3 regions of the Rhizobium sp. SU303 genome follow, and region 2 is predicted to be linked to each of the others. Evidence: riboswitches for the same ligand, from Rfam matches in the RefSeq annotation. Region 2 holds a riboswitch; each other region holds the start of a gene.

Region 1 (4,980 bases), 420 kb from region 2:
CCGAACTGGTGCGTGCGATTTCGGGAGCAGACCCAATCAGTGCTGGTTCGATCAAGCTGGAAGGCGAGGAACTGAGGCTGCGAGATCCGGCGGACGCGATCGCCAAGGGTATCGTGATGGTTCCGGAAGACCGCAAGGAGCAAGGCCTGATCGTCGGGCACCGGATCAGCGAGAACATTATCTATGCCAATCTTGACAAACTCGGCGGCGGTTGGATCACGCCGCGCGTCAAGCGCTCCTTTGCAGAAAAAGCAGTTGCCAAGTTCGGGGTAAAGGGCCGTGCTGAACAGCACGCCTCGGACCTATCCGGCGGCAACCAGCAGAAGGTCGTGATCGCGAAGTGGCTCATGCGCGATCCCAAGGTCGTCGTGCTCGACGAACCGACGAGAGGCATCGACGTCGGCGCCCGAGCGGGCATCTACGACATCATCGTCAATCTTGCCAAACAGGGCGTCGCGGTCATCGTCGTAAGCTCGGACCTCGAAGAAGTTCTCGGAGTCTCCAATCGCATTCTCGTGCTTGCGCAAGGCAAGCAGGCGGGGATTCTCAATCGTGACCAGGCAAATGACGTTTCGGTCATGGAGCTAGCCACCATCTAAACAGACAGAGAAAGGAAGAGCGGTGTCCGACATCACTCTGAACGCCCCGAAGCTTTTCGATCTCAGCGGCCAGGTTGCCATCGTTACCGGAGCCGGCAGCGGCATTGGTCAGCGCATTGCCATCGGCCTTGCGCAATGCGGCGCCGACGTGGCGCTGCTCGACCGTCGAACCGACGACGGGCTGGCCAAAACGGCTGAACATATTCGCGCCGCCGGCCGCCGCTCGATCCAGATCGCGGCGGATGTCACGAGCAAGTCTTCCCTTGGAGAGGCAATAGCATGTACCGAGGCCGATCTCGGCCCATTGACACTTGCAGTCAACGCGGCGGGCATCGCCAACGCGAACGCGGCGGAAGAGATGGAGGAGGACCAATATCAGACGTTGATGGATATCAACCTGAAAGGCGTCTTTCTTTCCTGCCAGGCCGAGGCTCGCGCCATGCTGAAGAATGGACGCGGCTCCATCGTCAACATCGCTTCCATGTCCGGCGTGATCGTAAACCGGGGACTGAGCCAAGCGCACTATAACGCCTCCAAGGCGGGCGTGATCCACATGTCGAAGTCTATGGCGATGGAATGGGTCGACCGCGGCATTCGCGTCAACACCATCTCCCCCGGATACACGGCAACGCCCATGAACACCCGTCCCGAGATGGTCCACCAGACCAAGCTCTTCGAAGAGCAGACGCCGATGCAGCGAATGGCAGCGGTGGATGAGATGGTAGGTCCGGCGGTGTTCCTGCTGTCGAATGCGGCAAGTTTCGTGACCGGCGTCGATCTGCTCGTCGACGGCGGTTTCTGCTGCTGGTGATGCGATGAGAAAGCTCATTGCCGCCGGAAAATGCACGGTCTCGCTTCCTCCCTGGCTGAGATCGAGGCGCTGAAGGGACCAACGGGTATGACGGCGTGCGATATCGTCGTCTGCCCGCCCTTCACGCCGATCGAACGGGCGGATGGCTCGGGGCGTCGTCATCGGCGCTCAAGACTGCCTGAATTTGCGACAACCGGTTGCGCTCCAATAATGATCGCATGGTAGGTCGCACCCAGATTTGCTGTTTATCGACGGACACAAGGAAAGAGCATGAAACGCTTTGAGCAGAAGACTGTCGTCATTACCGGGGGTAGCCGCGGCATCGGAGCGGCGATCGCCAAACGCTTTGCGAAAGAAGGCGCCAATCTCGTCGTCTCGGCCAACGAGGATCTGGTTCACGGCGTTGCCGAACAGATCCGGCCGAAGGCGGCAAGGCGATCTCCTTTATCGGCGACGTCACCGACAAAGCGAGCGTCACGGCCCTCTACGATGCCGCCGAGAAGGAATTCGGCTCGGTCGACGTCTCGATCCAGAATGCCGGCGTCATCACCATCGCCCGCGTCGAGGACCTGACCGAAAACGAATGGGACAAGGTCATGGCCGTCAACACCAAGGGCGTCTTCCTCTGCGCCCAGGAGGCGATATCAAGAATGCGCAAGCACAAGCGCGGCGGCCGCATCATCAACACGGCCTCCGGCCAGGCCCGCGACGGCTTTATCTACACGCCGCATTATGCCGCCTCGAAAATGGGCGTCGTCGGCATCACCCAGAGCCTGGCCAAGGAAGTCGCGATCGAGAAGATCACCGTCAACGCCTTCTGCCCCGGCATCATCGAGACCGACATGTGGGCCTATAACGACCAGGCTTGGGGCAAGCTGCTCGGCAACTACGCCCCCGGCGAACTGATGAAGGAATGGGTCGAGGGCATCCCGATGAAACGGGCCGGCTCCGGCGAAGACGTCGCCGGCCTGGTGACCTTCCTCGCCAGCGAGGATGCCGCCTATATCACCGGCCAGACGATCAATGTCGACGGCGGCCTGATCATGTCCTGATGCATGTCGCCCAAAAGTGTGTAGCGGTTTTGGGACAACGACATGCATGGAACAAAGATCATACCGTCCGTGAAGAGCGGAAGGCGACACGGTCGTCGCCTCCGTGTGAACAGTGTGTCCGCCGGCGTTAGGGCAGCTTTGCATTTTTGCCCGTCGAGTGACCTTGCCATCTGCCTGTTTTTGATCCTATCTTTGAAATGTTCTCAGGGCGGGGTGTAATTCCCCACCGGCGGTATCAGGAGCAATCCTGGAGCCCGCGAGCGCTTCAGGCAGCTAGCTGCCTGAAGGTCAGCAGATCCGGTGAGATGCCGGAGCCGACGGTATAGTCCGGATGGAAGAGGACAACACGGGCAGTCGCACTCCATCCTGGAGTCGGCTGACGTTTGTTCGCCCAAGGGCAGAAGGCTCGCTCACGGATTGAGCCGAGCAGACCATGTCAGCCCGCTGACATAACCCTTGAAAGGCCAGACAGCATGACTATCGCAAGAATTGAAGATGCCATATCAGCCATCGCCAGCGGCAAGATGGTCGTCGTCGTCGACGACCAGAACCGGGAAAACGAAGGCGATATCGTGGTCGCGGCCGATGCCGTCACCCCGGAAACAATCGCTTTCATGATGACCCACGCCCGTGGCCTCGTTTGCATCGCCATGGAAGGCGAGCGCCTCGATGCGCTCGATATTCCGCTGATGGTGCCCAACAACACGGAATCGCACAAAACCGCCTTCACGGTCTCGGTCGATTATCTCAACGGCACGACGACGGGCATTTCGGCGGCGGACCGTGCCGCCACCGTCAGCGCCCTGGTCGACGATCGCGCGAAGCCCGCCGATTTCGCCCGCCCCGGCCACATCTTTCCGCTGCGCGCCAACCCCCGCGGCGTCCTCGGCCGCCCCGGCCACACCGAAGCCGCCGTCGATCTCGCCCGCCTCGCCGGAAGGGTCCCCGCCGGCGTCATCTGCGAAGTCGCCAACGACGACGGAACCATGTCCCGCCTGCCCGAACTCACGCTCTTTGCCGAACGCCACAACCTCCCCCTCGTCACCATCGAGGACCTGGTCACCTATCTCGACCGCCAGGCAGAAAGAGACATACGCGAAGTCGCTTGATCGATGCCTTTGTTGCGGCGGCATAGCCCGCCGCAACAAAGATCGTGCCGCAGTGATGACCGTGACGGCACCGTTCCTCGCCGCCCTATGTTCGGCTGATCGAAACCCCACCATCTGCCAGCATCGCCGTGCCGGTCACGAAGCTCGACATGTCGGAGGCCAGGAAAAGCGCCGCATTGGCGATCTCTTCGGGTTGCGCCATGCGTTTCAGCGCATGCAGCCCCTCCACGAAGGCGAGCACCTCCGGCGTGGCATCAGGCGCGTTGGTGATGCTGGCGGGCGTGTCGGTGCCGCCGGGAAGCAGCGCGTTGACGCGGATCTTCTGCGCTCCGAGTTCGGCGGCGAGCACCTGCACGAAGCCGATCAGCCCCGCCTTGCTCGCCGCATAGGCGGCCATGCCAGGCATGCCGACGGTGTGGCCGACGAAAGTCGAGGTGAAGATCAGCGATCCGCCGCCTTTTTCCATCGCCGCCGACTGGTACTTGGCGCCGAGGAAGGCGGCGGTGAGATTGGTCTCGATCGTCTCGCGCCAGCCCTCCAGCGACAGCCCGGCGACCGGCCCCATCTCACCGAGGATGCCGGCATTGTTGAAGGCGATGTCGAGCCCACCGAAACGTGAGACTGCCGTCTCGACGAGCCTTGCCTGCAGCGCCTCGTCCCTGACATCGCCTGATATGGCGACGGCCTGTCCGCCCTCCGCCTCGATTTCTGTGATGACGGCATCGAGCGCATCCTGCCGCCGGCCGGTGACCACAAGCTTGGCGCCTTGCCGCGCAAAGAGTTTCGCCGCCGCGCGACCGATGCCGGAGCTTGCGCCGGTGATGATTGCGATCTTGTCGTTAAGAAGTGTCATATCGGTCTCTCCTGGGTTGTTGCGAGATCTGAGATGCTCAAACATCAGGCGATGCAGCCACCCGTTTCCCGCGCAGGAAGAGAAAAACGCCTATGGCCGAACCGGCAGCTCGACGGCGCGTCCTCATCGACGCCTTGATTGCGGCGTCGGAAATATCGGAATTCATCTTATAAAACGGGGATTTGCGGCGATCTCCACTCACACGCCTGCGTTGACGTCAGCGTATTGTGCACTGCATCATCGATTTATGCTTTGTGTGACATTCATCCGATTCCCTTCATGCATCTTCGCGACTAAAAGGAGCGCACAGGTAACGGGAATCTCTTCATGCCGCGGTCACGCAATACTGAGGGCGCCATCTATATGAGCTTGGCGATGGCCGGTTTTTCCGCAAGCGACGCTCTGTCCAAATCGGTGATCGCCTATATGAACGCCGGCGAGATCATGTTCCTCCGCGGCCTCTTCACCAGCCTGCTCGTCTATCTGATCGCCTGGAGAATGGGCGCGCTGCGTTCCTGGCGCATCGTGCTGGAGCCGATGATCATCTTCAGGATCA
Region 2 (4,980 bases):
CCACACGATCGAACCAAGCGCCCAATGTGGCGATCATTGCGTGCGGCTCGGTCACCTCCGAAAGCGCGGTGAAATCGCGCAGATCGGCGCAGAGAAGAGCGGCACGGATGGTCTCGCCGGTGCCGCGGGCAAGCTCGCCGGCCTGCACCCGGGCGGCACTACGCCGGCCGAGATAGGCTTCGAGCAGAGCTGCCTGCGCCTCCCGCGCCGCGAGCGCTGCGAGTGGTGCGGCGGCAAAACGCGCAACCTCGCGCAGCCGGTCGGCGTCGGCCGGAGCGAATGCGCCCGCCCCTGCCCGGTTGTCGATACCCGCCCAGCCGAGCATGGGACTATCCTGCGAAGGCCCTATTCGCTCCTCCCATACCGGCCCGAGCCCGGTCAGCCAGTCGCGCCCGGCCTCGCTCTGCGGAGCCGCGGCAAAGGCCAGCGCCTCGATGACAGCACCGGTCTCGGCCCGCCACAACCAGGTGCGCCGCGCAATGATCGGATGCGGCACCGAAAGCGTCAGCGTGCCGCCGGAAAGCGGCAGTCCGTCGGCCAGCAGCCGGCGCCCGAGCTCGGCCAGAAACCGTTCGGGACCATGCGAGGCTCCGGCCTCGTCAACCAGCCAGGCAAGGGGAGACGGCAAATCCATGGCTTAACATCGCACGCTCCCCGGGGCGGCCGCAAGGACATCCCCGGAGTGACCGCTTGCGGTCATCCCCGGGTTCGAAAAAGGGACGTCCGCATCGCCTGTCGAAAACCATTCGGCGCGGTGGAAAACAAAAAATAAACACTTTAAACTTGCGCGACTTTGATTCCATTATAGGGCCGTTCGTCATCGTGTGATTGAGGGGTACGATGGGCACGATATTCTGGCCGAAAGATCCGCTGGATGGGAATGACATGACGCTGCTGACGTCGATCCTTCGGCGATGGTGCGAAAGATATCAGGTCGAGCTGACGGCAGAGGAGAGCAGCCGCAAGGCGAAGGAACTCGTCGAATGGTTCGAATTCGGCGTCAAGGATCCCGTCGAACTCGAGGAGCTGATCGACGACAAGCACTGGCTCGTCGGCAGGATCTGACCCTCTCGGGCAAATCGGGAGAACGCTGGCTGTCAGCGTCGGCGAAGCTGTTTCATTAGAAAAGGCCGGGCGAAAATCGCTCCGGCCCTCGACCATCTCCATCTAAGCAAGACCCTTAGTCATCCCGCCAACGACGGTCGCGATCCCAACGCCGCTCATGGCGCCAGCGCGGGCCATCCCAATCCCGGTGACGCCGCTCCCAGCCCCAGCGGGGCGGACCACCGTAGAAAGCGACCGGCGGCGGGCGGCGCCAGTTTCGCCGGCATTCGCCCCAGCGCGTCAAATGCCAGCCGCGACCGCAGGCGTAGTCGACCGTTGTGATATTGCTCTGAACATTGATTGTCCCCATCGGCATCGCCTGCGCTGTGCCGAACGAGAGGCTGCCAGCGAGCAAGGCAGCCGCGATAGAAAGTGCCTTCATCGAGAACTCCATTTCAATCCAGCCGTCCACACCTTATGACCGCCAAATTGAACTGGAGATGAACTGTGCGTTCATGTTTGAGGGAGAAAAAGAAGCGCTTCCGCACGGCCGGTCTGAGCGCTCGCCGACCGCTGTTGTCGCAACGGCAAGGGCTTCTGAGCCGCGCGGCCGCCGCCAAAAATTGTTCATGTCCTGCCGTAAAAAGGATCGGGACCCGGATCACCCCCAGCGGCGACCTCGGTCAGCCGTCCGAGATAATGTGCCCAGCCCTCCGCATGGCCGGCGCATTGCTCGGCGCTCGGCAGGCCGCTATGGGTGAGCCGCAGCAGCGTTCCGCCTCCCTGTTCGATTAGATCGATCTCGACCAGGCTCGACCCCGGCGGCACCACCTCGCTGCCGTCCCAGCCGAAGCTGTAGGCAAGGCGATGAACCGGCACCACCTCACGAAACGAGCCGCGCGCGAAGCGGGCGCCGGTAACGTTGACGAGATAGAGCCCGCCGGGCTGCGGCTCGACCTGCGCCTCCGTTCCCATCCAGCGCAGGATCTTTTCCGGGTCGGTCATCAACGCGAACACCGCGGCCGGCGGTGCGGCGATATGCGCCTCGCGGTGAACGACGAAAGATTCTGGCATAACTCTCTCCCATGGTTGTCACGGCCCCGCCCGGGCGGAGACAGCGCGTCCTGTCTTGTCGTGCTTCTGACGTGCATGTCCTCACCGAGAGCATGTAGGCGCAAGCCCCTCCTCCGCAAGAGGGATTGCCCGTCGCCATCGACGAACGAACGGAATCGCCGCTTAGGGAGCCCTGATCTAGCTCCGGCCGCGAATGCATTTCGACCTATTGCCAGCCCGTCACCTTCCCCCTATTGTTCGCGCCGTTCTCAGGGCGGGGTGCAAGTCCCTACCGGCGGTATGCAATTTAGATTGCGAGCCCGCGAGCGCCTTCTCCGGAAGGGTCAGCAGATCAGGTGAGATGCCTGAGCCGACGGTCATAGTCCGGATGAAAGAGAACGTGCGTTCCTGCCGCCCTTGCGGCTGTCGGGGACGTTCGTGATCGCCTTGGGTGATGTGTCTGTTCGCCAAAGGAGATTACCGTGACACCCACCCGCTACGCCTTCGTCAAAGCCAGCTGGCACGCCGACATCGTCGACCGCGCCCTTGACGGCTTCCATCAGCTTATTCCGCCAGAGCAGATCGACGTGTTCGATGTTCCCGGCGCATTCGAGATGCCGCTGCTGTCGCGCGATCTTGCGGCAAGCGGACGCTATGCCGCTGTCATTGCCGCCGCCTTCGTCGTCGACGGTGGAATCTACCGCCACGAATTCGTCGCCCAGGCCGTCGTCGATGGGCTGATGCGCGCCGGCATGGATACCGGTGTGCCGGTGCTGTCGGTTTCGCTGACGCCGCATCAATATCAGGAAACCGAGCACCACAAGCAGATCTACCGCGCACATTTCGTCGAGAAAGGCCGCGAAGCAGCAAAGGCGGCTCTGACGATCGGCAAAACCCGCGCTGCTCTCGCCGCGTAGGAACTTCCCGCAGGTGGCGGGGAACAGGCCCCGCCGCCTCATCGGATCGAGCTGACTTTTAGCAACCCGCGCGGATCGAGAGCGACGCGCCTTGCGTCGCAGCGGAATCCGCCACTACCGGCCAAATCAGACAGAATAATTGATTCGACGGCCTCACCGCGCTGTGGTCCACTGGCCGGCGACATGTATCGCCATTCTTAACGCATCCAAAACGCCAAGGAGCTGAAGATGAGCAATGCCATGCGCAGTGAAACCCCCATTGAGACCCCGAGAACACAGCCCGTCGACACCAAGCTCGAGGTGGTCGTCATCCCCGTTTCCGACGTCGACCGCGCCAAACGTTTTTACGACGGCCTGGGCTGGCGGCTCGACGCCGACTTCGCCAATGATGCCGATTTTCGGGTGATCCAGTTTACGCCGCCGGGCTCCGGCTGCGCGATCATCTTCGGCAAGAACGTCACGGCTGCCGCCCCCGGCTCCGCCCAGGGCCTCTACCTCGTCGTCTCCGACATCGAGGCTGCCCGCCGCGATCTGATCGCCCGCGGCATCGAAGTCAGCGAAGTCTTCCATGATGCAGCCGGCGTCTATGCCGGCAAGGACGAACCATACCTGTTCGGGCGGCTCCGCATTGCCGGCCGCGATCCCGATCACCGCAGCTATCGCTCCTTTGCCTCCTTCAAGGATCCCGATGGCAACGGCTGGCTGTTCCAGGAAGTCACCACGCGCCTGCCGGGACGCATCGACGCCGACGGGACGACATTCACCACCTCGACCGATCTCGCGTCAGCCATGCGCCGTGCGGCGACCGCGCACGGCGAACACGAGAAGCGAAACGGCGGCAAACACGACGAGAACTGGCCGGACTGGTACGCCGAATACATGGTCAGCGAACAGGCCGGCAAGCAGCTGCCCTTATAGGCAAGGGCGGCGGCATCACGCAGACGGTGACATCATTTGAGAAGCGTCTCGGCGGGCAACAGCGCGGCGCTTCATCGCGCCTTCTAGGCACACAGCGGTCACGCGTCGAGCCGATCCCGGTGACCGTTGATCGTCGAATTGGGCGTGGCACTGGCCGGCTTCTTGCCGGTTTGGCGATTTGTGTCTCCTGGGGCAGGCCCGAACGCGTCCCCCCGACAGATCTTCGCGAAGCCAAACATTAGACATCGAGCCATTAGACATCGACCGCGGCGGGATCTCAGCCGCCATACCACATCCGCCGCAACAGGTGATCGCCGCGGACAAACTGGTGATAGAGCGCGGCGCCGGCATGGAAAACCAGCAGGCCGACAAGCAGGAAGGCGCCGAACCCATGCGGGCCACGCGGCGGATAGGCGGTGAAATCAGGCAGCGTGGCGCCGGCTGCCCCGAAGACGGCGGAAGCAGCACCGCTGAGGATCATCATTCCGATGCCGCTGGCGACCATGCCGAGAATGAAGATGTAGAAGGCGACGTGAACAAAGCCCGCCAGCCGCTCCTGCCAGCGAGGCGATGCCGGCACCGGCGCAGGCTTGCGATCGAAACGCCACCACCAGACAATGCGAAGAGCAGTCAGAAGCAGGATGACGATCGCCACCGGAATGTGGAAGCGCAGCAGCCCGACCTTGGTCGCGGCATCCATGGCATTGGCAGCCCGGAAGCCGGAGCCGAGCAGCGCCAGGATCAGAACCGCACTCAGCCAGTGGATCGAGACCGCTATTGCGCCATATCGATCAGGCCTGCTCTTCAACATCTCCATTTCCTTCCAGTTTGCTGCGCAGCGCCCTCATGACGGCACGCGTGGTTTTGAGATCCTCGACCTGAAGCCCTTCCGCGAGCATGTCGACCCAGGGGGCCTGCAGGCGCATGGCGGTTTCATATGCCTGCTTTCCCCTGTCCGTCAGCACGACGAGCTGTGCCCGTCGGTGGTGCGGGTTGGGCTGGAACGCCAGAAGCCCTTCCTTCTCCAGATCGTTGACGATGCGCTGGA
Region 3 (4,980 bases), 1.5 Mb from region 2:
GCGACCGGCCGTGAGTATGTCCGCATGGCGCTTGGCGGCGTTCGCGACGAAGCCGAAATCCGCGGTCACCGCCGCACCTATATCGGCTCGATGCCCGGCAAGGTCATCCAGTCGATGAAGAAGGCGAAGAAGTCCAACCCGCTCTTCCTGCTCGACGAGATCGACAAGCTCGGCCAGGACTATCGCGGCGATCCGTCCTCGGCCCTGCTCGAAGTGCTCGATCCGGCCCAGAACATGACCTTCATGGACCACTATCTGGAAGTCGAATACGACCTGTCGGATGTGATGTTCATCACGACGGCGAATACGCTGAATATTCCAGCGCCTCTGATGGACCGCATGGAGATCATCCGTATCGCCGGCTACACCGAGGATGAAAAGCGCGAAATCGCCAAGCGGCACCTGCTGCCTAAGGCCATCAAGGAACATGCGTTGCAGCCGGAAGAATTCTCGGTCAGCGACGACGCCCTGATGGCGATCAGCCAGCAGTACACCCGCGAAGCCGGCGTCCGCAACTTCGAACGCGAATTGATGAAACTCGCCCGCAAGGCGGTCACCGAGATCATCAAGGGTAAGACGAAGGCCGTTCATGTGACGGCGGCGAACATCTCCGACTATCTGGGCGTCCCGCGCTTCCGCCATGGCGAAGCCGAGGGCGAGGATCAGGTCGGCGTCGTGACCGGCCTTGCCTGGACGGAAGTCGGTGGCGAGCTGCTGACCATCGAAGGCGTGATGATGCCGGGCAAGGGCCGCATGACGGTCACCGGCAATCTGAAGGAAGTCATGAAGGAATCGATCTCGGCAGCGGCCTCCTATGTCCGCTCGCGCGCTGTCGATTTCGGCATCGAGCCGCCGCGCTTCGACAAGAGCGACATCCACGTGCACGTGCCGGAAGGCGCGACGCCGAAGGATGGCCCCTCGGCCGGCGTCGCCATGGCAACCGCGATCGTCTCGATCATGACCGGGATCCCGGTGGACAGGCATGTGGCCATGACCGGTGAAATCACCCTTCGCGGCCGTGTGCTGCCGATCGGCGGTCTCAAGGAAAAGTTGCTCGCAGCGCTTCGCGGCGGCATCAAGAAGGTGCTGATTCCGGAGGAAAACGCCAAGGACCTGGCGGAGATTCCTGATAACGTGAAGAACAACATGGAGATCATCCCGGTATCCCGCATGGGCGAGGTGATCAAGCATGCGCTGATCCGGCGGCCGGAGCCGATCGAATGGGACGGCACGGTGGAAACGCCGGTCATCGCAACGGTCGAAGGCCTCGATGAGACAGGCGCAACCATAGCGCATTGAGTGGCCTTTGCCACATTTATGCCCCATTGGGACAAAACACGCAAAAAGGCTGGCGGAAACGCCAGCCTTTTTTGTGAAAACGTCATGTAGACGCTTGCTTTTCCTTGATTTGCAGGGCTTTTGGGTTTTCGGCGGGCCTGATGAAACCTATTCTGCGCCTAGCTTACTTTTGAGTCGTTTCATACCATTTAGAAAGGGGTGGAAACATGAACAAGAATGAACTCGTGTCCGCAGTAGCCGAAAAGGCAGGACTGACGAAGTCTGACGCGGCTTCCGCTGTTGACGCGGTTTTTGACGTTGTCCAGGCTGAACTCAAGAAGAAGGGCGACATCCGCCTCGCGGGTTTCGGCAGCTTCACCGTTTCTCATCGTGCCGCATCGAAGGGCCGTAACCCGTCGACGGGCGCTGAAGTCGACATTCCGGCTCGCAACGTTCCGAAATTCACGCCCGGCAAGGGCCTGAAGGACGCCGTCAACGGCTGATCTGAGATTATCCACCAGCCGGAAACGAGACCGGCTGTGCAGGATTTGAGAGGGGTTCGGCTTTGCCGGACCCCTTTTGCGTTAGGGCATGATGCCGAAAAGTGTGAGCGGTTTTCGGACGACATCATGCTCTACTTTTTGATTTAGATTCGGATTCAGATTTTAGGCCGATCCGGCCTAAAATCATCAGGATCTAGAGCACTCTTGCCGCCGCGCGGGCTTTGATCTACGACGTTTCTGTTCTCAGGGCGGGGTGAAACTCCCCACCGGCGGTAAGGGTTTCGGCTCGAGCCCGCGAGCGCCTTTCCTCGTGCCAAGCGGGGGAGGGGTCAGCAGATCCGGTGCGATTCCGGAGCCGACGGTTAAAGTCCGGATGGAAGAGAATGAGCGTCGGCCGTGCGAAGGGCAGGGGTTGCCCTGCGCCGCTTGGTCGGAGTTCATGCGTCCTGATTTATGTTGGTCCCTTTTATGGATGAAAGACATGAATCAGACTTCCCTTGCAGTCGAGCCATCCCGCGCCCTTGTCGGCGCCCTCTGGATGGTGCTTGCCGGCATTGCCTTTTCGCTTCTAAACGTCGTCACCCAATGGCTGACGATGAAGCTAGGCTTTCCCTCGGCGTCGGCAGCGTTTTGGCAATATGGCTTCGCCTTCCTGTTTTCGCTGCCGCTCCTGAAGAGGCTCGGTCTCGCAGCAATGCGCACGCGCTATCCCTGGCGCCACCTCGCGCGCGTCGCGCTTGCCGCGCTCGGCGTCGAGGCCTGGGTCGCCGGCCTGTCCGTAGTGCCGATCTGGCAGGCGATCGCACTGGTGATGACCTCGCCCTTCTTCATCATTCTGGGTGCCCGCCTTTTTCTGGGTGAGCGCGTCGGCCCGGCCCGCTGGGCAGCTACGGCGGCCGGCTTCACCGGAGCGATGATCATTCTGCAGCCATGGTCTGATGGTTTTGGCTGGGCGGCTCTCTTGCCGGTGCTTTCGGCGCTGCTGTGGGGCGCCTCGTCGCTGATCACCAAGAGCCTGACGGGCATCGAACGGCCGGAGACGATCACCGTCTGGCTGCTCGTTCTGCTGACGCCGATAAATGGCGGGTTGGCGCTTGCGGCGGGCTTTGCAGTGCCGACAGGCGCAACCCTTGCCCTGTTCCTGCTGGCGGGGCTGCTGACTGCCGTAGCGCAGTATTTCCTGACGCTCGCCTATGCTGCAGCGGATGCCGCCTACGTCCAGCCGTTCGACGATCTGAAGCTGCCGTTGAACGTGCTGGCCGGTTGGCTGTTCTTTGGCTATGCGCCGGCGGGTTACCTCTGGGTGGGAGCGGCTCTCATCCTGTCTGCTTCGCTGTTCATCATGCGAAACGAGATGCGCAGGGAGCGCAAACCAGCCTGACATGATCTGACGCAAAATGCCGCATCTGTCATGCCTCTGTCATGCCGCTCCCGCAGAAAACTCCTGTTTCGAATGTTCGACACATGGGGGATTTCATGACCATTTCATCGCGCAAGGCAGCTCTTGCTGCCGTGCTTCTTACATCCGTTGCCTTTCCGGCCGCGGCCGAGCCGGTTTTCAACCGCATCGCGTCCTTCCCGGTCGCAGAGAACCTGCCTGTTGATAAGGACAAGCTTTCGGTGAGCTCCGCCGAAATCATCACCGCGACCGACGACGGCAACACGCTGATCTATAGTGACAGCCCGCTTGGCGCGATCGGCTTTATCGACATTACAGATGCCAAGGCCCCGAAGGCCGGCGGCGCGCTGATGATGGACGGCGAGCCGACTTCGGTCACCTCGAGCGCCGGCAAGGCGCTCGTTGCCGTCAACACCTCCGAAAGCAAGGCGAAGCCCTCGGGCCGTCTGGCGATCGTCGACGTGGCGAGCAAGAAGATCGAAAGCACGTGCGATCTCGACGGTCAGCCGGATTCGATCGCCCTCAACAAGGACAAAACGCTCGGCGCCATAGCGATCGAAAACGAGCGCGACGAAGACGTCAATGACGGCAAGATCCCGCAGATGCCGGCCGGCGACCTCGTCGTCTTCCAGGTCAAGAACGGCACCGTCGATTGCGGCACCATCAAGCACGTGGCGCTGACCGGGCTTACCGGCGTCGCCCCGGAGGATCCGGAGCCGGAATTCGTCGCCTTCAACAGCCTGAACGAGATTGCCCTGACGCTGCAGGAAAACAACGAGATCGTCATCATCGACGCCAACACGGCTGAAGTGAAGACGCATTTCTCCGCCGGCAGCGTCGATCTCACCGGTATTGACACCAAGCGTGACGGTGCCCTGAAATTCTCAGGCGAAGCCAAAGGCGTGCTGCGCGAGCCCGACGCCGTGAAGTGGCTGGACGACAACCGCCTCGTCGTCGCCAATGAAGGCGACTACCAGGGCGGCTCGCGCGGCTTCACCATCTTCGACAAGACGGGCAAGCTTCTCTACGAATCGGGCGCCTCCTTCGAACGCGCCGTCGCCCATATCGGCCACTATCCGGAAAGCCGCTCGGGATCGAAGGGCGTCGAGCCGGAAGGCCTCGAAGCCGCCAAGTTCGGCGACATCAAGTATTTCTTCCTGCTCGCAGAGCGCGCCTCGGTGGTCGGCGTCTATAAGGATACCGGCGCTGATCCCGAACTCGTCCAGCTGCTGCCATCAGGCATTTCGCCGGAAGGCGCGATCGCCATTCCCGCCCGCAATCTCTTTGCGACCGCCAACGAGGTCGATCTCGGCAAGGACGGCGGCACGCGCTCGCATGTGATGATCTACGAGCGCTCGGAAGGCGAGAAGGCCTATCCGCAGATCGTCTCCGCTGAAAAGGACGGCAACCCGATCGGCTTCGCAGCCCTTTCGGGTCTCGCCGCGGTTCCCGGCAAGCCGGGCATGCTCTATGCCGTCAGCGACAGTGTTCTCGGTTCGCAGCCGACCATCTATACGATCGACGCCAGCAAGAAGCCGGCCGTCATCACCGACGCCCTCGTCGTCAAGCGTGACGGCGCCCCGGCCCAGAAGCTCGACATCGAAGGCATCGCGGCTGCCGCCGGCGGCTCCTTCTGGCTCGCCTCGGAAGGCTACAGCGAGCGTCTCGTCCCGCACGCACTCTACAACGTCAACGCCAAGGGCGACATCAAGGCCGAGATCGCCCTGCCGAAGGAGCTCGTCGCCAACGAAATCCGCTACGGCTTCGAAGGCGTGACCATTGTCGGCACCGGCGACGACA

What was found. A riboswitch is a leader RNA that binds a small molecule or an ion and turns the genes downstream of it on or off. The one in region 2 is predicted to bind FMN.
Region 1: linked by a shared signal. The riboswitch ahead of ribB (3,4-dihydroxy-2-butanone-4-phosphate synthase) and the one ahead of RlegSU303_RS14525 (6,7-dimethyl-8-ribityllumazine synthase) in region 2 are both predicted to bind FMN.
Region 3: linked by a shared signal. The riboswitch ahead of ribN (riboflavin transporter RibN) and the one ahead of RlegSU303_RS14525 (6,7-dimethyl-8-ribityllumazine synthase) in region 2 are both predicted to bind FMN.

The regions. Positions count from the first base shown of each region.
Region 1 covers NZ_CP088095.1:2,469,949-2,474,928, forward strand. Annotated here, with positions in the region: gene RlegSU303_RS12335 (sugar ABC transporter ATP-binding protein) at 1-599, shown strand, start outside; gene RlegSU303_RS12340 (SDR family oxidoreductase) at 622-1,410, shown strand; partial or broken gene RlegSU303_RS12345 (glucose 1-dehydrogenase) at 1,681-2,462, shown strand; FMN riboswitch at 2,658-2,809, shown strand; gene ribB (3,4-dihydroxy-2-butanone-4-phosphate synthase) at 2,936-3,571, shown strand; gene RlegSU303_RS12355 (SDR family oxidoreductase) at 3,657-4,424, opposite strand; gene RlegSU303_RS12360 (DMT family transporter) at 4,752-4,980, shown strand, end outside.
Region 2 covers NZ_CP088095.1:2,887,661-2,892,640, forward strand. Annotated here, with positions in the region: gene RlegSU303_RS14505 (adenylate/guanylate cyclase domain-containing protein) at 1-634, opposite strand, end outside; gene RlegSU303_RS14510 (hypothetical protein) at 841-1,065, shown strand; gene RlegSU303_RS14515 (GCG_CRPN prefix-to-repeats domain-containing protein) at 1,181-1,486, opposite strand; gene RlegSU303_RS14520 (SRPBCC family protein) at 1,672-2,118, opposite strand; FMN riboswitch at 2,359-2,501, shown strand; gene RlegSU303_RS14525 (6,7-dimethyl-8-ribityllumazine synthase) at 2,580-3,014, shown strand; gene RlegSU303_RS14530 (VOC family protein) at 3,243-3,932, shown strand; gene RlegSU303_RS14535 (cytochrome b) at 4,210-4,743, opposite strand; gene RlegSU303_RS14540 (MarR family winged helix-turn-helix transcriptional regulator) at 4,724-4,980, opposite strand, start outside.
Region 3 covers NZ_CP088095.1:1,412,168-1,417,147, forward strand. Annotated here, with positions in the region: gene lon (endopeptidase La) at 1-1,299, shown strand, start outside; gene hupB (DNA-binding protein HupB) at 1,506-1,781, shown strand; FMN riboswitch at 2,017-2,170, shown strand; gene ribN (riboflavin transporter RibN) at 2,254-3,162, shown strand; gene RlegSU303_RS07050 (esterase-like activity of phytase family protein) at 3,246-4,980, shown strand, end outside.